2 regions of the Citrobacter sp. GW821-FHT02E08 genome follow, and region 1 is predicted to be linked to the other one. Evidence: predicted binding sites of a transcription regulator. Region 1 holds the regulator's gene; the other holds the start of a gene.
What was found. The regulator LexA, encoded in region 1, represses DNA repair genes until DNA is damaged. The targets are predictions, from matches to a motif close to TNCTGTATGTACATACAGNA.
Positions count from the first base shown of each region.

Region 2: the regulator LexA is predicted to act here: its motif matches at 4,142-4,161, upstream of rmuC (DNA recombination protein RmuC).

Region 1 covers NZ_JBWKVL010000012.1:35,875-47,478, reverse strand. Annotated here, with positions in the region: gene alr (alanine racemase) at 1-800, opposite strand, end outside; gene dnaB (replicative DNA helicase) at 947-2,362, opposite strand; gene AC07UY_RS15525 (quinone oxidoreductase) at 2,444-3,427, shown strand; gene pspG (envelope stress response protein PspG) at 3,602-3,844, opposite strand; gene dusA (tRNA dihydrouridine(20/20a) synthase DusA) at 3,978-4,973, opposite strand; gene AC07UY_RS15510 (cupin domain-containing protein) at 5,125-5,613, opposite strand; gene zur (zinc uptake transcriptional repressor Zur) at 5,728-6,243, shown strand; gene AC07UY_RS15500 (CsbD family protein) at 6,310-6,519, opposite strand; gene dinF (MATE family efflux transporter DinF) at 6,650-7,975, opposite strand; gene lexA (transcriptional repressor LexA) at 8,043-8,651, opposite strand; gene AC07UY_RS15485 (diacylglycerol kinase) at 8,761-9,129, opposite strand; gene plsB (glycerol-3-phosphate 1-O-acyltransferase PlsB) at 9,295-11,604, shown strand, end outside.
Region 2 covers NZ_JBWKVL010000020.1:10,334-21,937, reverse strand. Annotated here, with positions in the region: gene metE (5-methyltetrahydropteroyltriglutamate--homocysteine S-methyltransferase) at 1-2,188, shown strand, start outside; gene AC07UY_RS19930 (dienelactone hydrolase family protein) at 2,234-3,043, opposite strand; gene udp (uridine phosphorylase) at 3,304-4,065, shown strand; gene rmuC (DNA recombination protein RmuC) at 4,226-5,653, shown strand; gene ubiE (bifunctional demethylmenaquinone methyltransferase/2-methoxy-6-polyprenyl-1,4-benzoquinol methylase UbiE) at 5,748-6,503, shown strand; gene ubiJ (ubiquinone biosynthesis protein UbiJ) at 6,517-7,122, shown strand; gene ubiB (ubiquinone biosynthesis regulatory protein kinase UbiB) at 7,119-8,759, shown strand; gene tatA (Sec-independent protein translocase subunit TatA) at 8,838-9,092, shown strand; gene tatB (Sec-independent protein translocase protein TatB) at 9,096-9,641, shown strand; gene tatC (Sec-independent protein translocase subunit TatC) at 9,644-10,441, shown strand; gene tatD (3'-5' ssDNA/RNA exonuclease TatD) at 10,483-11,265, shown strand; gene rfaH (transcription/translation regulatory transformer protein RfaH) at 11,262-11,604, opposite strand, start outside.

The sequences.
Region 1 (11,604 bases):
AGACGCGTGTCGCGTTCACTTCGCCAGGTTCCGCCGTAACCGACCGGCTCGCCCGCTTTATGCTCGCGTACGGCAATCAGGCTGGAGGTCAGCGACATCACCGGCTGGCATCCAAAATCGGCGCCCGTGGACTGGTTTTCCAGCGGCGAAACGCCGTAGAGGATGATCCCTGGACGCGCCCAGTCAAAGTGAGACTGCGGCCACAGCAGAATGCCGCCAGAGGCCGCAATGGAACGCTGACCCGGCTTACCTTCACAGAAGGTGTTAAAAATATCGAGCTGCTGCTCGGTCGCGCCGCATTCCGGTTCGTCTGCACGGGCAAAATGGCTGACGATGTTCACCGGCTGGCGCACGTTTTTACACTGCGTCAGGCGTTGATAAAATGCTTCGGCCTGTTCGGGAAGGACACCAAGACGGTGCATGCCGGTGTCGAGTTTCATCCACACGGTCACCGGTTCATCCAGCGTTGCTGACTCTAATGCAACGAGTTGTTCCTGATTATGCACGGCGGTATGCAGATGCTGCGCGGAGATGGTCGGCAGATCGGCGGCGTCAAAAAAGCCTTCGAGTAACAGGATGGGTTGCGTGATCCCTCCTGCACGCAGTCGCAGGGCTTCTTCGAGACGCGCGACGCCAAAGGCGTCGGCGTCGGGGAGCGTCCGCGCGGTCTCTAACAGACCGTGTCCGTAAGCGTTCGCTTTCACGACCGCAACCAGTTTGCTGGCAGGTGCCAGTTCACGCAGTCGTTGCAGGTTGTGTCGCAGAGCGCGGCGGTTAATCACAACAGTTGCCGCTTGCATTTCAAATCCTTATAAAAAGAATCGCCTAAATCGTTCGCGTGGCAGGACGGCGACAAGCCCAGGAATTCCCGGGAGCTTAGATAACTCAGTAACCGGGGATTCTCGGGCGTAGTCAACGCATCTGCGGCGTGAAGGATAACGGAGATTTATTCGTCGTCGTACTGCGGCCCCGCATAATTATCAAAACGCGACCACTGACCGTTAAATGTCAGACGTACCGTACCAATGGGGCCGTTACGTTGTTTACCAATAATAATTTCTGCGATGCCTTTTAAGTCGCTGTTTTCGTGATAAACCTCGTCACGGTAGATAAACATGATCAAATCCGCATCCTGCTCAATGGAGCCAGATTCACGCAAATCGGAGTTAACCGGGCGTTTATCGGCACGTTGTTCCAGTGAACGGTTAAGCTGTGACAGCGCCACGACCGGAACATGAAGTTCTTTCGCTAACGCTTTGAGCGATCGGGAGATTTCGGCGATCTCCAGTGTACGGTTGTCGGAGAGTGACGGCACGCGCATCAGCTGAAGGTAGTCGATCATGATAAGCCCGATACCGCCGTGTTCGCGGGCGATACGGCGCGCGCGGGAGCGCACTTCCGTCGGCGTCAGGCCAGAGGAGTCATCAATATAAATATTGCGCTTTTCAAGCAAAATCCCCATGGTGCCGGAGATCCGCGCCCAGTCTTCATCGTCCAGTTGCCCGGTACGAATTTTGGTCTGATCCACGCGTGAAAGCGACGCCAGAGAACGCATCATAATCTGTTCTGAGGGCATCTCAAGAGAGAAGATAAGCACCGGCTTATCCTGCAACATCGCGGCGTTTTCGACGAGGTTCATCGCAAATGTTGTTTTCCCCATCGACGGACGCGCCGCAACGATGATCAGATCCGACGGCTGCAAACCCGCCGTCTTTTTATTAAGATCGTCATAACCGGTATTCACACCGGTGACACCATCGTGCGGCTGCTGGAACAACTGTTCGATACGCGCAACGGTGGCATCCAGCACATCGGCGATGTTTTTCGGGCCTTCGTCTTTATTGGCGCGGCTTTCGGCGATTTTAAAGACGCGTGATTCCGCCAAATCGAGCAGATCTTCGCTGGAGCGCCCTTGCGGATCAAAACCCGCATCCGCAATTTCATGGGCAACAGAAATCATGTCGCGAACGACAGCGCGTTCGCGGACGATATCAGCATACGCGCTGATGTTCGCCGCACTTGGCGTATTTTTGGATAGCTCCGCCAGGTAAGCAAAACCGCCGACGCTGTCCAGTTGCCCCTGTACTTCCAGCGATTCCGCCAGGGTGATCAGGTCGATAGGCTTGCCCATCTCCTGCAAGCGGTGCATTTCGGTAAAGATGTGACGGTGCGGGCGGGTGTAAAAGTCTTCTGCCACCACGCGCTCAGCCACATCATCCCAGCGTTCGTTATCCAGCATTAAACCGCCCAACACCGACTGCTCCGCTTCAATCGAGTGCGGCGGCACTTTCAGCCCGGCAACCTGTGGATCGCGGTCACGAGCTTCAGTCTGTTGTTTGTTGAAGGGTTTGTTTCCTGCCATAGTGAATGGAGTTACCGAGATAAAGAGTGGGTCGAAAGATTACCATATAAGTAGACCCTAACGATACGTTCTGGAGGAAGCATGGCAACACGAATTGAATTTCACAAGCATGGTGGCCCTGACGTACTAAAGGTGGTGGACTTTATGCCCGCAGACCCGGCAGAGAACGAAATCCAGGTCGAAAATAAAGCCATTGGCATTAACTACATTGATACCTATATTCGTAGTGGTCTGTACCCGCCCCCGTCATTACCCAGTGGATTAGGCACAGAAGCGGCGGGGATTGTCAGTAAAGTCGGCAGCAACGTCAAACACCTCAAAGCAGGCGACCGCGTCGTTTATGCCCAGTCAGCGCTCGGAGCCTACAGTTCTGTGCACAATGTCCCTGCCGATAAAGCCGCCATTTTACCGAACGCTATCTCTTTCGAGCAGGCGGCGGCCTCTTTCCTCAAAGGCTTAACCGTCTTTTATCTGCTGCGCAAAACCTATGAAATCAAACCCGATGAGCCTTTTTTATTTCATGCTGCCGCAGGCGGCGTAGGGCTGATTGCCTGTCAGTGGGCGAAAGCGCTGGGCGCTAAACTTATCGGTACGGTTGGCAACGCGCAAAAAGCGCAACGGGCTTTGCAGGCGGGAGCCTGGCAGGTGATCAACTACCGTGAAGAAAACATTGTCGATCGGGTCAAAGAGATCACCGGCGGCAAAAAAGTGCAGGTCGTTTACGACTCAGTTGGCAAAGATACATGGGAAGCTTCGCTGGATTGTCTGCAACGTCGTGGACTGATGGTCAGTTTTGGCAACGCGTCAGGACCGGTCACCGGTGTGAACTTAGGTATCCTGAATCAGAAAGGCTCGCTGTATACGACCCGCCCTTCTCTGCAAGGGTATATCACCAATCGTGATGAACTCACTGAGGCCAGTAATGAACTGTTCTCGCTGATTGCCAGCGGCGTTATTAAGGTCGATGTGGCAGAGGATCAGAAGTATGCGCTGAAAGATGCACAGCGCGCGCATCAGGCGCTGGAGAGCAGAACGACGCAGGGTTCGAGCCTGCTAATTCCATAATGGTGTAGAAAGAAATTGGGCTTCCACATGGGAAGCCCTTTCTTTTTTTAGTTCGGCTGTATGTAGGGTACAGCTCGATGAATTCGTTAGACGCGCAATAGTGACAGATTTGATAATCAATTCCTAATGGGTTCTAAGAGCAAAGTTTCAGGTTGTGACCCATCCCTCACATCTTTAGTAACGCCAACGGTTATTGCGCTGATATTGTGGGATTTTCGGTGCTTTTATCGCCTTAATGACCCACACTACCGCAATGGCCAGTAACAGCCAGGGCAGCAGTTTAAACATCAGCGTAAACAGTCCCCCCAAAAACATCACCACCGTCGCCACGACCAACGCGGCGAGAACGCCCAACAGGGAAACCCCCGTCGCCATCAACATGATGAAAAATCCAATGACAAACAGTAGTTCCAGCATGATGCTCTCCCCTAATGAAAACTGCACAGATCATTACAAGAAACATGCCAAAAAGTAACACGTTGATTTTAAATAAAAACGCCCCGCAACATTGTGCAGGGCGTGGTGAATTTGACCAGGTTTTAGTGAAAAATTAACGCTTATCCGCCACTAGCTTCAGCGCGTGCTCCAGCACGTTGATATCGGCACCGGCTTTATGGGCATTTTCGCTCAGGTAGCGACGCCACTGACGCGCACCGGGAATGCCCTGGAACAGACCCAGCATGTGACGGGTGATATGGCCCAGGTAGGTGCCGTTACTGAGTTCGTGTTCAATGTACGGGTACATCGCACGCACCACCGCCACCGGATCGGCATCGGCCGTCGTCGCACCAAAAATCTCACGGTCGACAGAAGCCAGAATACCCGGATTTTGGTAGGCTTCGCGCCCGACCATCACGCCGTCCATGTGCTGCAGATGCGCTTTCGCATCCTCCAGCGATTTAATGCCGCCGTTGATCGACATCGTCAGATGCGGAAAATCACGCTTCAATTGGTAGACACGCGGGTAATCCAGCGACGGGATCTCCCGGTTTTCTTTCGGGCTAAGGCCAGAAAGCCAGGCTTTGCGCGCGTGGATGATAAACATCTCGCACTCGCCTTGACCTGCAACCGTCGTGATGAAATCGCAGAGAAATTCGTAGCTGTCCTGATCGTCAATGCCGATACGGGTTTTGACCGTCACCGGAATCGACACCACATCACGCATAGCCTTCACGCAGTCCGCCACCAGTTGCGCATTGCCCATCAGACAGGCGCCGAACATGCCGTTTTGTACGCGGTCGGAAGGACAACCCACGTTGAGATTGATTTCATCATAACCGCGCTCTTGTGCCAGCTTCGCACACTGCGCCAGAGCCGCAGGGTCGCTACCGCCCAGTTGCAGCGCGATCGGATGCTCTTCGTCGCTGTACGCCAGATAATCGCCCTTGCCATGAATGATCGCACCGGTCGTGACCATTTCGGTATAGAGCAGCGTCTGGCGGGAGAGCAAGCGCAAGAAATAGCGGCAATGTCTGTCCGTCCAGTCGAGCATCGGCGCGATAGAAAAACGATGGGCAGGAAAAACGGGGGACGAAGTTTCTGGCATGGCGATTAATTAAGCATTCTGAAAAAGGGGCGCTACTATAGCATAAAGCAAAACCAGAGAGGCAAGACCGCACGCAGATGGCTGCATTGCGTGTGAGCCGGGCCGACGGCGCAGACCGTCCCAGCCCGATGCTCAACGACGAAGAACGGTACTATTTTCGCCCTGGTTTTCCGTCGTGCGGGCCAAAAAACTGCGGCGGATGGTCAACCCAGCGGTCTTCTCGTGTGGCGGCATACACCGGATTAATCGGGTAATAGATGCGATTGTGTTTTTTATTCGCCTCCCCGACGACAAGCAGGCGAACCTCTGCGCTGGTGTTATTGATAAAGGTGTGACACACCCCGGTTCCCGCCGGAAAACCAACGCTGTCTCCGGGTTCTAATTTCCACAGATAGCCGTTTATCCAGACTTCGGGATAACCTTCCAGCACATAAATGAACTCCTCTTCGTCGCTTTCCGCATGCGGATAGGAGGTACGGCGACCCGGCGGGAGGCGTTCATGGTGAATGCCAAGCCGACGCAGTCCGAGCGTTCGCGCCAGCGGCGCGCCGATGGAAAATAGCTCATCGCTATCAGGATAGGTAGAGTCATCAGCGCCTTCTGCGTCGCGCCAGTGACGAATGCAATCAGGTCTTTTCATTTTGGTTTTCCAGTGTGCAATGGGTCAGGTATAGCACACGGTGGGGGATCTCGGTGTTTTAAGAAGAACATGATAAAGTAAGGGATTAACGTTTCACGTACTCCGGGGTGCCAAATGGAAAAGACCACAACACAAGACCTATTGGCGCAAGCTGAGAAAATCTGTGCGCAGCGCAATGTGCGACTCACTCCTCAGCGCCTCGAAGTGTTGCGTTTGATGAGCCTGCAACAAGGGGCCATCAGCGCCTATGACCTGTTGGATCTGCTACGTGAAACAGAGCCGCAGGCCAAGCCGCCTACGGTGTATCGTGCGCTTGATTTTTTGCTCGAGCAAGGCTTTGTGCACAAGGTCGAATCCACCAATAGCTATGTGCTCTGCCATCTGTTCGATCAGCCAACCCACAGTTCAGCCATGTTCATTTGTGACCGGTGCGGCGTGGTAAAAGAAGAAAGCGCCGAGGGCGTGGAAGATATTATGCATACGCTGGCGGCAAAAATGGGTTTTGCCCTGCGTCATAACGTAATTGAAGCACACGGATTATGCCCGGCGTGCGTCGAAGTTGAAGCGTGTCGCCATCCAGAAGAGTGCCAGCACGATCATTCGATTCTGGTGAAGAAAAAACCGCGTTAAGCGGGTTGGGCGGCAAAACCGCCCAATGGACTGTACATCCTTGTACTTTCGGGTCACCGCGGCTGATTACCAGCGGTATTTATTACGCGTTTCCCAGTCGCTCACTTCCTTTTCCGCCTTGTCTCTGGCGTAACCGTAACGTTCCTGGACCTTACCGACCAACTGGTCGCGCTTACCTTCAATGACCGTCATATCATCATCGGTCAGCTTGCCCCATTGCTCTTTCACTTTCCCTTTGAACTGTTTCCAGTTACCGCTGACTTCGTCTTTATTCATCATCGAGTCCTCATGATTAGTGGTGATTAGCGATATTGCTTCGCCCAAATACACTACGTTTTCTGCTGGACGTGAGATTAATTGTAGTCAGTGATCCCATGTTCATTTTGATATTCGGAACTTTTAACCATCACGCTCGGGCAAACCAGGTTCCATGCCGCCAGTGACGTCGCCAGATCCAGGCCAACGAGAGTCCACGAAGCGCCAGAAAAACGGCTAACGCCAGCCACAGCCCATGATTACCGAGCCAGGGCAACGCACACAGCGTGAGGGCAAATCCCAGCGCCGCAACGGCCATACTGTTGCGCATTTCCGCCGCACGCGTCGCCCCGATAAACATGCCATCCAGCAAATAACACCAGACACCGATTAACGGCAACACCACCTGCCAGATAAGGTAGCGATCGGCCAAAAGTTGAATTTGCGGCAACGATGTTAGCAACGCGATGATCTGCTCGCCCGCCAGGGCATAAACGAGGGCAAACAGCAGCGCCACAATCCCTGACTGCCGACATGCAGCACGCCAGACATCCAGCAACTGGCTGCCGTCACGTGCGCCATACGCCTGCCCGGAATGCGCTTCGACAGCATAAGCAAATCCATCAAGGGCATAGGCGGTAAAGGTCAGCAGGGTCATCAGAACAGCGTTCACCGCAATGATGTCGCTGCCCAGTCGCGCCCCGAGAACCGTGATCGCACCAAAGCACAGTTGCAACAGCAACGAACGCAGCATGATATCCCGGTTAAGTGCCAGCAAACGGCGGAAATTCCCCCGCCAGGCCTGTTTCAGCATCGTGGATGACACGCCGCGCAGTGTAAGCACTTTGCGCACCATCATCAGCCCAAGCAACAACGTGGCATATTCTGCAATCACCGTCGCCAGCGCTGCGCCCTGCACGTTCATATGCAAACCCATCACCAGCCACAGATCGAGCACAATATTGAGAACGTTGCCGACAACCAGCAGGATCACCGGTGCGCGGGCATACTGAACGCCCAGCAGCCAGCCCAGCAGCACCAGGTTCGCCAGCGATGCCGGAGCGCTCAGCCAGCGGATCTCCAGAAAACGTCGCGCCTGCACCAACACCGCTTCATTTCCACCGACGATATGCAATGCAAGATCGATGACTGGCGTGCGGAACAACGCGATCAAAGCTCCCGCCCCCAACGCCAGAATCAGTGGCTGCACCAGCGCGCGTGCCAGCGCCTGGGGATTTTTGGCACCAAACGCCTGAGCCGTCAGCCCGGTGGTGCTCATGCGTAAGAAAAGCAACAGCATGAAGAGAAAGCTGGTTGCCGTTGCGCCCACGGCAACACCGCCCAGATAAACAGGGCTGTCCAGATGCCCGATGACCGCAGTATCCACCAGTCCCAGCAAAGGAACGGTGATATTGGAGAAAATCATCGGTAACGCGAGACGCCAGAGTGCTTTGTCGGAAGAGGTAAAGAAAGGCATGCAGGAAAGCCTGAGAAGGAGTTAAAACAAACAGTGGCGCGAGATGCGCCACTGTATCAAAACAATATTACAACCACTCACCGTTACGGATGACGCCGACTGCCAGCCCTTCAATCGTGAAGTTTTGCTCGCGCAGGTCAACCACAATCGGTTTGAATTCACTATTTTCTGGCAGAAGTTCGATTTTATTGCCCTGTTTTTTCAGGCGCTTAACCGTGACTTCATCGTCGATACGCGCCACCACGACCTGGCCGTTACGCACGTCCTGGGTTTTGTGTACCGCCAGCAAATCACCGTCCATAATCCCAATATCTTTCATCGACATACCGCTGACGCGCAGCAGGAAATCGGCATTAGGTTTAAACAGCGACGGGTCGACCTGATAGTGGCCTTCAATATGCTGCTGTGCCAGAAGGGGTTCCCCTGCCGCCACGCGACCTACTAAAGGCAGACCCTCTTCTTCTTCCACCAGCAGGCGGATACCGCGAGAGGCACCGGAGACAATTTCAATGACCCCTTTACGTGCCAGCGCTTTCAGGTGTTCTTCAGCCGCATTTGGGGAACGGAACCCCAAACGCTGCGCGATCTCCGCACGCGTCGGTGGCATACCTGTCTGGCTGATGTGATCCCGAATAAGATCGAACACCTCTTGCTGCCTGGCCGTTAACGCTTTCATTCCGCCCCCTGGGTGTATATACAGTTATGCTGTGAGTATATACAGTTAAAGGCGATTTTGGAACCACAAGCGGCACAAAAAACAAGAGATTTATCGGATTATGGAAGCCTTATCTAAAATGCGACCACAGCAGGATTCCCCAGGTGATCATCGCGACAAAGATCGACAGCAATACTGCCGCTGACCCCATATCTTTCGCCCGCCCGGAAAGCTCATGGTGTTCAGAGCCAACACGGTCAACCACCGCCTCAATCGCGCTGTTGAGGATTTCCACTATCATCACCAGCATGACAGAACCAATCAACAAAACACGCGTGATGGCATCCACATCCAGCCAGCAGGCAATCGCCACGCCCAACAGCACAGCAACACTTTCCTGACGAAATGCCGCTTCATGAATCCATGCAGCACGAAAACCTTTCCAGGAATAACCAGCAGCTTTAATAATTCGGGTGAGTCCAGTGGTATTATTAGCCATCAAAAGAACCTTTTTGCATTATCAGCGTCAATGACATTATATCGTTAACCCACAAAATTCGGGTTACAGCGGCGCGAAGTATGACGGGATACACCAGAAATTCGCTAGACTTTCTGATATCCTTGCAGCGCATTTGCATTATTAACCAGAGGCTTTACATCGTTTATGTCTGGCTGGCCACGAATTTACTACAAATTACTGAATTTACCATTAACCGTACTGGTAAAAAGCAAGTCTATTCCGGCGGAACCCGCTCCGGAATTGGGGCTCGATACATCTCGTCCCATTATGTACGTTTTACCGTACAACTCAAAAGCAGACTTGCTGACGCTGCGTGCCCAATGCCTGGCGCACGATCTCCCCGACCCGTTAGAGCCGCTGGAGATCGACGGAACTCTGCTGCCGCGTTATGTGTTTATTCACGGCGGCCCGCGCGTATTCACCTACTACACGCCGAAAGAAGAGTCGATCAAACTCTTTCACAATTACCTCGACCTTCACCGCAGTAATCCAGATCTGGATGTACAGATGGTGCCGGTATCGGTGATGTTCGGCCGCTCTCCGGGGCGTGAAAAGGGTGAGGTAAATCCCCCTCTGCGTATGCTGAATGGCGTACAGAAATTCTTTGCTGTTTCCTGGCTGGGGCGCGACAGTTTTGTCCGTTTCTCGCCTTCCGTTTCCTTACGACGGATGGCTGACGAGCACGGAACCGACAAAATTATTGCCCAAAAACTGGCGCGTGTGGCGCGAATGCATTTCGCCCGTCAGCGTCTGGCGGCGGTCGGTCCTCGTCTGCCTGCCCGACAGGATCTGTTTAACAAGTTGCTGGCGTCAAAAGCCATTGCGCGCGCGGTAGAAGACGAAGCGCGCAGCAAAAAAATCTCCCATGAAAAAGCGCAGCAGAACGCCATTGCGCTGATGGAAGAGATTGCCGCCAACTTCTCCTACGAGATGATTCGCCTGACTGACCGCATTCTGGGTTTCACCTGGAACCGACTGTATCAGGGGATCAATGTCCACAACGCAGAGCGTGTACGCCAGTTGGCGCACGATGGGCATGAAATCGTCTATGTGCCCTGCCACCGCAGCCATATGGACTATCTGTTGCTCTCGTACGTGCTCTATCATCAGGGGCTGGTGCCGCCGCATATCGCTGCCGGTATCAACCTGAACTTCTGGCCAGCTGGCCCGATTTTCCGCCGCCTGGGCGCGTTCTTTATCCGCCGTACCTTTAAGGGCAACAAACTCTACTCCACCGTCTTCCGCGAATATCTCGGCGAGCTGTTTAGCCGTGGTTATTCCGTGGAATATTTTGTGGAAGGCGGGCGTTCCCGTACTGGCCGTCTGCTGGATCCGAAAACCGGCACCCTGTCGATGACCATTCAGGCGATGCTGCGCGGCGGTACGCGTCCGATCACCCTGGTCCCCATTTACATCGGTTACGAGCACGTAATGGAAGTGGGGACTTACGCCAAAGAGTTGCGTGGCGCGACGAAAGAAAAAGAGAGCCTGCCGCAAATGCTGCGTGGCTTGAGCAAGCTGCGTAATCTGGGTCAGGGCTACGTTAACTTTGGCGAACCGATGCCGTTGATGACGTACCTGAACCAACATGTTCCTGAGTGGCGTGAATCTATCGATCCGATCGAAGCCGTGCGTCCCGCCTGGCTGACGCCAACGGTCAATGGTATCGCCGCTGAGTTGATGGTCCGCATTAACAAAGCGGGCGCGGCAAATGCCATGAACCTGTGTTGCACCGCGTTGCTCGCATCCCGTCAGCGTTCGTTAACGCGCGAGCAACTGACAGAGCAGCTCGAGTGTTATCTGGATCTAATGCGCAATGTCCCGTATTCCACCGACTCTACGGTTCCGTCGGTCAGCGCCAGCGCGCTGATTGACCACGCGCTGCAAATGAACAAGTTCGAGGTCGAGAAAGATACCATCGGCGATATCATCATTCTTCCGCGCGAGCAGGCGGTACTGATGACTTACTATCGCAACAACATTGCGCATATGCTGGTTCTGCCTTCACTGATGGCGGCCATCGTGACCCAGCATCGTCGCATCTCCCGCGACGCGCTGCTTGAGCATGTTGAAATTCTCTACCCAATGCTGAAAGCAGAACTGTTCCTGCGCTGGGAGCGGGATGAACTGGCGGGCGTCATCGACGCACTGATAAGCGAAATGCAGCGTCAGGGACTGATTACCGTCCAGAATGAAGAGCTGAATATCAACCCGGCACATTCCCGTACGCTGCAACTGTTGGCAGCGGGTGCGCGTGAAACTCTGCAACGTTATGCCATCACCTTCTGGCTGTTGAGCGCAAATCCGTCGATCAACCGCGGCACGCTGGAAAAAGAGAGCCGCACCGTAGCTCAGCGTCTTTCTGTTCTGCACGGGATCAACGCGCCGGAGTTCTTCGACAAAGCGGTATTCAGCTCTTTGGTGTTGACCCTGCGTGATGAGAAGTACATCAGC
Region 2 (11,604 bases), on a different contig from region 1:
CTACTGGGCGGGCAACGCCACTCGTGACGAACTGCTGGCAGTGGGACGTGAGCTGCGTGCCCGTCACTGGGATCAGCAGAAACAAGCCGGTATCGACCTGCTGCCGGTAGGCGATTTCGCTTGGTACGACCATGTTCTGACCACCAGCCTGCTGCTGGGTAACGTTCCGGCTCGTCATCAGAACAACGATGGATCGGTGGATATCGACACCCTGTTCCGCATTGGTCGCGGTCGTGCGCCAACCGGCGAACCGGCGGCAGCGGCGGAAATGACCAAATGGTTTAACACCAACTACCACTACATGGTGCCGGAGTTTGTGAAAGGCCAGCAGTTCAAACTGACCTGGACCCAGATCCTGGATGAAGTGGACGAAGCGCTGGCGTTGGGCCACAAGGTTAAACCCGTGCTGCTGGGTCCAGTCACCTACCTGTGGCTGGGCAAAGTGAAAGGCGAGCAGTTTGATCGCCTGAGCCTGCTCAACGATATTCTGCCGGTGTACCAGCAGGTGCTGGCTAAACTGGCAAAACGCGGCGTTGAGTGGGTACAAATTGATGAGCCAGCGCTGGTGCTGGAGCTACCACAAGAGTGGTTGGACGCCTTCAAACCGGCCTACGATGCGCTCACCGGGCAAGTCAAACTGCTGCTGACCACCTATTTTGAAGGCGTGACGCCGAACCTCGACACCATTACCGCGCTGCCGGTGCAGGGCCTGCACGTTGACCTGATTCATGGGAAAGATGACGTGGCTGAACTGCACAAGCGTCTGCCATCTGACTGGCTGCTCTCTGCCGGGCTGGTGAATGGTCGTAACGTCTGGCGTGCCGATCTCACCGAGAAATACGCGCAAGTTAAAGATATCGTTGGCAAACGTTCCCTGTGGGTGGCCTCGTCGTGCTCCCTGCTGCACAGCCCGATCGATCTCAGCGTGGAAACGCGCCTGGATGCGGAAGTGAAAAGCTGGTTCTCCTTCGCCCTGCAAAAATGCGGTGAGCTGGCGCTGCTGCGCGATGCGTTGAACAGCGGCGATACCGCAAAACTGGCGGAATGGAGCGCCCCGATTCAGGCGCGTCGCCACTCAACCCGCGTACATAATGCGGCAGTGGAAAAACGTCTGGCGGCGATTACCGCCCAGGACAGCCAGCGTACGAATGCCTATGAAGTGCGTGCTGAAGCTCAACGCGCTCGTTTTAAACTGCCATCCTGGCCGACCACCACGATTGGCTCCTTCCCGCAAACCACGGAAATCCGCGGCCTGCGCCTGGACTTCAAAAAGGGCAACCTTGATGCCAACAACTACCGCACCGGCATTGCGGAACACATCAAACAGGCGATTGTTGAGCAGGAACGCTTAGGCCTCGACGTGTTGGTACACGGTGAAGCCGAACGTAACGACATGGTGGAATATTTTGGCGAGCACCTCGACGGGTTCGTCTTTACCCAGAACGGTTGGGTACAGAGCTACGGTTCCCGCTGCGTGAAGCCGCCGGTGGTGATTGGCGACGTCAGCCGTCCGGAAGCGATCACCGTCGAGTGGGCGAAGTACGCCCAGTCTCTGACCGACAAACCGGTGAAAGGCATGCTGACCGGCCCGGTGACCATTCTTTGCTGGTCCTTCCCGCGTGAAGACGTCACCCGTGAAACCATCGCTAAGCAGATTGCGCTGGCGCTGCGTGATGAAGTGGCAGATCTGGAAGCCGCAGGGATTGGCATCATCCAGATCGACGAACCGGCGCTGCGCGAAGGTTTACCGCTACGTCGCAGCGACTGGGCGGCGTATCTGGAGTGGGGCGTGGAAGCCTTCCGTATCAACGCCGCTGTGGCGAAGGATGACACCCAGATCCACACTCACATGTGTTACTGCGAGTTCAATGACATCATGGATTCGATTGCGGCGCTGGACGCTGACGTTATCACCATTGAAACCTCGCGTTCCGACATGGAGCTGCTGGAGTCCTTCGAAGAGTTTGATTACCCGAACGAAATCGGGCCGGGCGTGTATGACATTCACTCGCCGAACGTGCCGAGCGTGGAGTGGATTGAAGCACTGCTGAAGAAAGCCGAGCAGCGGATCCCGGCGGAGCGTCTGTGGGTCAACCCGGACTGCGGCCTCAAAACCCGCGGCTGGCCGGAAACCCGCGCCGCGCTGGCGAACATGGTGCAGGCGGCGCAGAATTTGCGTCAGGCGTAGTACTCAGACCGGGTGGCATAGCCACCCGGTTTTTTGTCATTACGTTTACTTCTTTCCGCCATACTGCGCAAACCACGCCAGCATTCTCTGCCAGCCGTCTTTCGCGGATTCTTCGTGATAGCTCGGACGGTAATCCGCATTAAACGCATGTCCCGCATCCGGGTAGACGACAATCTCCGCTTTGGCGTTGGCGGCACGGAGCGCATGACGCATGGTTTCCACTGAATCAACGGGAATGCTGGGGTCTTGCCCGCCGTATAGTCCCAGAACTGGGGCGTTCAGATCCGTCGTAATATCCACGGGTTGTTTCGGGGAGTTCAGCGTTTTGTCGCCCACCAGTTTGCCGTACCACGCCACCGCAGCCTTTAACTGTGGATTATGCGCAGCATACAGCCAGGTAATACGTCCACCCCAACAGAAACCGGTAATCATCAGACGATGGACATCACCGCCGTTGCGGGAAGCCCAACTGGCGACATGGTCCAGGTCCGCCAGCACTTGCGAATCAGGAACTTTGGCCACCAGGCCGCTCAGTAAGGTGGGAATATCGGCAAAATCGTTGGGATCGCCTTCGCGGAAATAGAGCTCTGGTGCGATAGCCAGAAACCCTTCCAGCGCCAGGCGGCGGCAAACGTCGCGAATATGTTCATGCATGCCAAAAATTTCTTGTACCACGATGACAATCGGCAGCGCGCCCTCACTGTTTTTGGGGCGAGCGTGATATGCCGGCATATCATCTCCCTGAGAGGGAATCGACGTTAGTCCAGCGATGATGGCGTCATCCGTCGTATGAACAATAGTAGAGGCAAGAGGTGAAGCTGCAGGTGCAAAACCCGGTTGTTGTGTCTTCGTCATGGTATTCTCCGTACCCTTAAGAAAATTAGCGCAATGTTAAATATAGACAGCATGCAACAAATCACATTGCCTGAAACGGTCTATCTTTTGTGCAACGGTGAGTGATATCGATAGGTTTGTGTGATGTGGATCGCTATTTTATGGAAATTCAATGCAATTTATTTACATCATGGTGATAGGTGTCACGAAAATGTTTTGAGTCCTTCGGTAGAGTGTCTTTTTGCTGCTTCTGACAAAACCAATTCACAGAGGAGTTGTATATGTCCAAGTCTGATGTTTTTCATCTCGGCCTCACTAAAAACGATTTACAAGGGGCTACGCTTGCCATCGTCCCTGGCGATCCGGAGCGTGTGGAAAAGATCGCTGCGCTGATGGATAAGCCGGTTAAGCTGGCATCCCATCGCGAGTTCACTACGTGGCGTGCTGAACTGGATGGCAAAGCAGTGATTGTTTGCTCTACCGGTATTGGCGGCCCGTCTACCTCTATCGCTGTGGAAGAACTGGCACAGTTGGGCATTCGTACTTTCCTGCGTATCGGCACTACCGGCGCGATTCAACCGCACATTAACGTTGGCGACGTACTGGTCACCACCGCTTCTGTTCGTCTGGATGGTGCGAGCCTGCATTTTGCGCCGATGGAGTTCCCGGCCGTGGCAGATTTTGCCTGTACCACCGCGCTGGTTGAAGCGGCGAAATCCATTGGTGCGACGACGCATATTGGTGTTACGGCGTCTTCTGACACCTTCTATCCAGGCCAGGAACGTTACGATACCTTCTCGGGTCGCGTAGTCCGCAACTTCAAAGGCTCCATGGAAGAGTGGCAGTCAATGGGTGTTATGAACTATGAAATGGAATCCGCAACGCTGCTGACCATGTGTGCAAGCCAGGGTCTGCGTGCCGGTATGGTGGCGGGCGTTATCGTCAACCGCACCCAGCAAGAGATTCCCAATGCAGAAACGATGAAGCAAACGGAAAGCCACGCAGTGAAAATTGTGGTGGAAGCGGCGCGTCGTCTGCTGTAATTCCCTCTTCTCTTGTAAAAGGCCGACGCGTTCGGCCTTTTTATTTTGCGTAGCCCCTCGCAGGAAATTCCTTTTAAACTGGACGTTTATACAGCACAATTCTATTTTGTGCGGGTAAAGTCTGTACCATCAGGCTTACGTCGTTTATGCAGGAGGCGTTGTGGATATCTCAATCATTGTTTATGCGGTTATCGCATTGGTGGGCATTGCGATTGGCTGGTTGATGGCCAGCTACCAGCATGCGCAACAGAAAGCCGAACAATTTGCCGAGCGCGAAGAGCTGGTCGCGGATTTAAGCGCGACAAAACAGCAGCTTGCTCAGAGCGATCACTGGCGCGATGAATGCGAGCTTCTCAACAATGAGTTACGCAGTCTGCGTAGCATTAATACCTCTCTGGAAGCTGACCTGCGTGAAGTCACCACCCGCATGGAAGCAACACAGCAGCATGCAGAAGACAAAATCCGCCAGATGATCAATAGCGAACAGCGTCTGAGCGAGCAGTTTGAAAACCTGGCAAACCGGATATTTGAGCAAAGTAACCGTCGAGTCGATGAGCAAAATCGCCAGAGCCTCAATGGATTGCTGACGCCACTGCGTGAACAGTTAGATGGTTTTCGACGTCAGGTGCAGGACAGCTTTGGTCAGGAAGCGCGGGAGCGTCACACTCTGGCGCACGAAATTCGCAATCTCCAACAGTTGAATGCACAGATGGCGCAGGAAGCGGTCAACCTGACGCGTGCGCTCAAAGGTGACAACAAAACCCAGGGTAACTGGGGAGAAGTGGTGTTGACGCGCGTGCTGGAGGCATCGGGTCTGCGTGAAGGTTATGAATACGAAACGCAGGTGAGCATTGAGAACGATGCCCGTTCCCGGATGCAACCGGATGTGATTGTGCGTCTGCCGCAGGGCAAAGACGTCGTGATTGACGCCAAAATGACGCTGGTTGCTTACGAGCGCTATTTTAACGCACAGGATGATTACACCCGCGAAAGTGCGATGCAGGAACACATTGCTTCGGTACGCAACCATATCCGTTTGCTGGGGCGTAAAGACTATCAACAGTTGCCAGGGCTGCGCTCGCTGGACTATGTCCTGATGTTTATCCCTGTCGAACCTGCTTTTCTGCTGGCGTTGGACAAACAGCCCGAACTGATTACCGAGGCGCTTAAAAATAATATTATGATGGTAAGCCCAACGACCCTGTTGGTGGCGCTACGCACAATCGCCAACTTGTGGCGCTATGAACATCAAAGCCGTAATGCCCAGCAAATTGCCGATCGGGCCAGCAAGCTCTATGACAAAATGCGGCTGTTTGTCGATGATATGTCGTCTATTGGTCAGAGTCTGGATAAGGCGCAGGACAACTATCGGCAGGCGATGAAAAAACTCTCCTCGGGCCGTGGAAACGTCCTGGCCCAGGCGGAGGCTTTTCGCGGGTTGGGAGTGGAAATTAAACGCGAAATCAATCCGGATTTGGTTGAGCAAGCCACGACGCAGGATGAAGAGTACCGTTTACGCTCTGTTCCTGAGCAGGCACAGGACGCCGCTTACCCTGATGATGAGGGTGCAAAGCAGCAATCACGCTAGCCCATTCGGGGTAGTTGAACCCAGTAGAAGGGTAGGGCAAATTGCCCCAATCTGTTACACTTCTCGAACATTTTATTGATGAGCAGGCACTGAGATGGTGGAAGATTCACAAGAAACGACGCACTTTGGCTTTCAGACCGTCGCTAAAGAGCAGAAAGCTGACATGGTGGCCCACGTTTTTCATTCTGTGGCGTCAAAATACGACGTCATGAATGACTTAATGTCATTTGGCATTCATCGTTTGTGGAAGCGCTTCACCATTGATTGTAGCGGCGTTCGACGTGGGCAGACCGTTCTGGATCTGGCGGGCGGTACGGGCGACCTGACCGCGAAGTTTTCACGGATGGTGGGTGAGACAGGTAAAGTCATCCTGGCGGATATTAACGACTCAATGCTCAAAATGGGGCGTGAGAAGCTGCGTAATATCGGCGTCATTGGTAACGTTGAGTACGTACAGGCGAATGCGGAAGCATTGCCATTCCCGGACAATACCTTTGACTGCATTACCATTTCGTTCGGGCTACGTAACGTAACGGATAAAGATAAAGCATTGCGTTCGATGTATCGCGTATTGAAGCCGGGCGGTCGTTTGTTGGTGCTGGAGTTCTCCAAACCCATCATTGAACCGCTGAGCAAAGCCTATGATGCGTATTCATTCCACATCCTGCCGCGAATTGGTTCGATGGTCGCGAGTGATGCGGAAAGTTACCGTTATCTTGCTGAGTCCATCCGTATGCATCCCGATCAGGACACCCTAAAAGTGATGATGCAGGACGCCGGATTTGAAAGCGTCGACTATTACAACCTGACGGCCGGTGTTGTTGCTCTGCATCGTGGTTACAAGTTCTGACAGGAGATCGGGGATGCCTTTTAAACCCTTAGTGACCGCAGGAATCGAAAGTTTGCTCAACACCTTTCTGTACCGTTCGACTGCATTAAAGTCGGCGCGAGCGCGCTTGCAAAGCAAGGTACTGCGTGTAGAGCTGAACGGATTTTCGACGCCATTAATATTGGTGTTCAGTGAACGCCAGGTCGATGTACTGGGGGCATGGGAAGGTGAGGCCGATTGTACGGTGATAACGCATGCCAGCGTATTGCCAAAATTACGCGACCGGCAGCAACTGGCTACGCTTATTCGCAGTGGTGAACTTGAAGTCCAGGGCGATATTCAGGTGGTGCAGAATTTTGTTGCGCTGGCCGATCTGGCTGAGTTAGACCCTGCGGAACTGCTGGCTCCCTACACCGGCGACATCGCTGCGGAAGGGATCAGTAAAGCGTTGCGCGGTGGGGCGAAATTTCTGTGTCACGGGGTTCAACGCCAGCAACGCTATGTCGCTGAAGCGATCACTGAAGAGTGGCGCCTGGCGCCTGGCGCGCTTGAAGTTGCCTGGTTTGCGGAAGAAACTGCCGCCGTGGAGCGTGCAGTCGACGCGCTGGCTAAACGGCTGGAAAAACTGGAGGCCAAATGACGCCAGGTGAAGTACGGCGCCTTTATTTCATCGTTCGCACCTTTTTAAGTTACGGCCTTGATGAACTCATCCCCAAAATGCGTATTACGCTGCCGCTTCGGTTATGGCGTTACACATTGTTCTGGATGCCGAATAAGCACGAAGACAAACCGCTGGGAGAGCGACTAAGACTGGCTTTGCAGGAATTAGGGCCAGTGTGGATCAAGTTTGGTCAAATGCTCTCCACTCGCCGTGATCTTTTCCCTCCTCATATCGCCGATCAGCTTGCGTTACTGCAGGACCGGGTTGCCCCGTTTGATGGAAATCTTGCCAAAGCACAAATTGAGGAAGCGATGGGAGGATTGCCTGTCGATGCCTGGTTTGATGATTTTGATATACAGCCATTGGCCTCTGCGTCGGTTGCTCAGGTGCATACCGCTCGGCTGAAATCGAATGGCAAAGAGGTGGTGATTAAAGTGATCCGCCCGGACATTCTGCCGGTTATCAAAGCGGACATGAAGTTGATCTACCGACTTGCTCGCTGGGTGCCACGCTTATTGCCGGATGGCCGCCGTCTGCGTCCGACCGAAGTGGTGCGCGAGTATGAAAAAACGCTGATTGATGAACTTAATTTGTTGCGTGAATCTGCCAACGCCATCCAACTGCGTCGTAATTTTGAAGGCAGTCCGATGCTTTACATCCCGGAAGTCTATTCCGATTACTGTAGCCAAAATATGATGGTTATGGAGCGGATTTACGGCATTCCTGTCTCGGATGTGGTGACGCTGGAGAAGAACGGTACCAACATGAAGCTTCTGGCTGAACGTGGGGTGCAGGTCTTTTTTACCCAGGTCTTTCGCGACAGTTTTTTCCATGCAGATATGCACCCGGGGAATATTTTTGTTAGCTATGAGCATCCTGAAAATCCCAAATACATTGGTATTGATTGTGGGATCGTCGGCTCGCTAAATAAAGAAGATAAGCGCTACCTGGCAGAGAACTTCATCGCGTTCTTTAATCGTGATTACCGTAAAGTCGCGGAACTGCATGTTGATTCCGGTTGGGTTCCACCAGACACCAATGTCGAAGAGTTTGAGTTTGCCATTCGTACTGTCTGTGAGCCAATCTTTGAAAAACCGCTGGCGGAAATCTCCTTTGGTCATGTGTTGCTGAATCTGTTTAATACTGCGCGCCGGTTTAATATGGAAGTTCAGCCCCAGTTGGTATTGCTGCAGAAGACCTTGCTGTATGTTGAAGGTGTTGGGCGGCAGCTTTATCCGCAACTCGATCTGTGGAAAACCGCCAAGCCATTCCTCGAATCCTGGATTAAAGATCAGGTCGGTATTCCTGCACTGGTGAAGGCATTTAAGGAAAAAGCCCCGTTCTGGGTCGAAAAAATGCCAGAATTACCTGAACTGGTGTATGACAGTTTGCGCCAGGGCAAATATTTACAACACAGTGTTGATAAGATTGCGCGCGAGCTTCAGGCGAATCATGTACGCCAGGGACAATCACGTTATTTACTGGGGATTGGTGCCACCTTATTGTTAAGTGGGACATTCCTGCTCATCAACCGTCCTGAATGGGGGTTGATGCCAGGCTGGTTAATGGCGGGTGGTCTGGTTGCCTGGATTATCGGCTGGCGTAAAACGCGCTGATTTTTTCATCGCTCAAGGCAGGTCGTGTAACGTATAATGCGACCTTAATAATTCATCATCTATCACAGAGGAACATGTATGGGTGGTATCAGTATTTGGCAGTTGTTGATCATTGCCGTCATCGTTGTACTGCTATTTGGCACCAAAAAGCTCGGCTCCATCGGTTCCGATCTCGGCGCGTCAATTAAGGGTTTCAAAAAAGCCATGGGCGATGATGATACGAAGCAGGATAAAACCAGTCAGGACGCTGATTTTACTGCTAAATCTATCGCTGATAAGCAAAGCGAGCCTAAAAAAGAAGACGCCAAGAGCCACGATAAAGAGCAGGTATAATTCGTGTTTGATATCGGTTTTAGCGAACTGCTATTGGTGTTTGTCATTGGCCTCATCGTTCTGGGGCCTCAACGCTTACCTATAGCGGTAAAAACGGTAGCGGGCTGGGTTCGCGCATTGCGATCCCTTGCAACCACAGTTCAGAACGAACTGACCCAGGAGCTTAAGCTCCAGGAGTTTCAGGACAGCCTGAAGAAGGTTGAAAAGGCGAGCCTGGATACCTTGACCCCTGAACTGAAGGCATCAATGGATGAACTTCGTCAGGCTGCGGAGTCAATGAAGCGTTCCTACAGTGCTAACGATCCTGAAAAGTCGAGTGACGAAGTACACACCATCCACAATCCGGTGGTGAAAGGAAACGAAGCGCAGCACGAGGGCGTCACCCCTGCCACCGCTGAAACACAGGCCAGTTCACCGGAACAGAAACCGGAAACGGCTGCTGCAACGCCTGCGCCGACGGAGACCGTTTCCGCAAATGTGACGGACGTAGAAAAGAAATCCGCCGCGCCTGTTCTCGAATCCTCCCCTTCGCCGAGTGATAAACCGTAAACATGGCTGTAGATGATACTCAACCCCTTATTACGCATCTGATTGAGCTGCGTAAGCGCCTTTTGAACTGCATTATTGCGGTTATCCTGATTTTTCTGGCGTTGGTTTACTTTGCCAACGACATTTATCATCTGGTTGCTGCGCCGCTGATCAAACAGTTGCCTCAGGGGGCGACGATGATCGCCACAGATGTGGCCTCGCCGTTTTTCACCCCGATCAAACTCACCTTCATGGTGTCGTTGATTTTGTCAGCGCCAGTGATCCTGTATCAGGTGTGGGCGTTTATTGCTCCTGCACTGTATAAGCACGAACGCCGTCTTGTCATGCCGCTGCTGGTATCCAGTTCACTGCTGTTCTACATCGGTATGGCGTTCGCCTACTTTGTGGTCTTCCCGCTGGCGTTTGGTTTTCTGGCTAACACCGCACCGCAAGGCGTACAGGTTTCTACTGATATCGCCAGTTATCTCAGCTTTGTGATGGCGCTGTTTATGGCATTTGGCATCTCCTTTGAGGTTCCGGTCGCCATTGTGCTGCTTTGCTGGATGGGGGTAACGACCCCCGACGATTTACGCAAGAAGCGCCCTTATGTGTTAGTCGGCGCGTTCGTGGTGGGGATGTTGCTGACCCCGCCTGATGTCTTCTCGCAAACACTGTTAGCGATACCGATGTATTGCTTGTTTGAAGTTGGCGTCTTCTTCTCTCGTTTCTATGTGGGTAAACGACAAACGCGAGATGAAGATAACGAGGCTGAGAACGAGAAAGCTGAAAACGCTGAGAAAGCAGAGAAACCCGAAGAATAAACACAACCGCCCGTCAGGGCGGTTGTCGTATTGGAGACAGCATGTTTGACATCGGGGTAAATTTAACCAGCTCGCAGTTTGCGAAAGACAGAGACGAGGTCGTGTCGCGTAGCTTTGCTGCAGGTGTGGACGGCATGCTTCTGACAGGGACCAATCTGCACGAAAGCCAGCAGGCGCAAGCGCTGGCGCGGCAATATACGCGTTGCTGGTCGACGGCTGGCGTTCATCCGCATGATAGTAGCCACTGGCAAGCATCAACCGAAGAGGCGATAGTCGCGCTGGCAGGTCTGCCAGAAGTCGTGGCAATTGGCGAATGCGGTCTGGATTTCAATCGCAATTTCTCCACGCCGCAAGAGCAGGAGCGGGCATTTCTGGCGCAGTTGCATATTGCCGCAGAATTGCAGATACCTGTTTTCATGCACTGCCGCGATGCGCATACTCGTTTTTTGACGCTACTGGAACCCTGGCTGGATAAACTACCTGGCGCTGTACTGCATTGTTTTACCGGCTCTCGCCAGGAGATGCAGGAGTGTGTGGACAGAGGGCTTTATATCGGCATCACGGGGTGGGTTTGCGATGAACGTAGAGGACTTGAGCTGCGCGAGTTGTTACCCTTTATTCCAGCAGAAAAACTGCTGATTGAGACGGATGCGCCGTATCTTCTGCCCCGGGACATCTCTCCCAAACCTGCATCAAGACGCAATGAACCTGCCTGGTTGCCGCATATTCTTGAGCGTATCGCGACGTGGCGTGGGGACGACCCGCAACACCTGGCAGCAATAACAGACGATAACGTCAGAGCGCTGTTTGGGATCGCGTTTTAAATCTTACGAAATCCGGTATTTTTCACGCTCTGCTTTACCTCTTTATTCAACAGGTTAAGCAGCAGCATTGAACGTGCTTCGCCATCGGGTTCGGTAAAGATAGCCCTCAGTCCCTCAAATGCCCCTTCTGTGATGAGCACGCTGTCGCCTGGATAAGGCGTTTCTGGGTCGACAATATCGTGAGGTTTGCAGATAGAGAGCTGATGAATCACGCTGGAGGGGACTGTTGCGGGCTGTGCGCCAAACCGTACGAAATGACTGACGCCGCGCGTGGCGTTGACCGTCGTGGTATGAATCACTTCCGGATCAAACTCGACGAACAGATAATTAGGGAAAAGA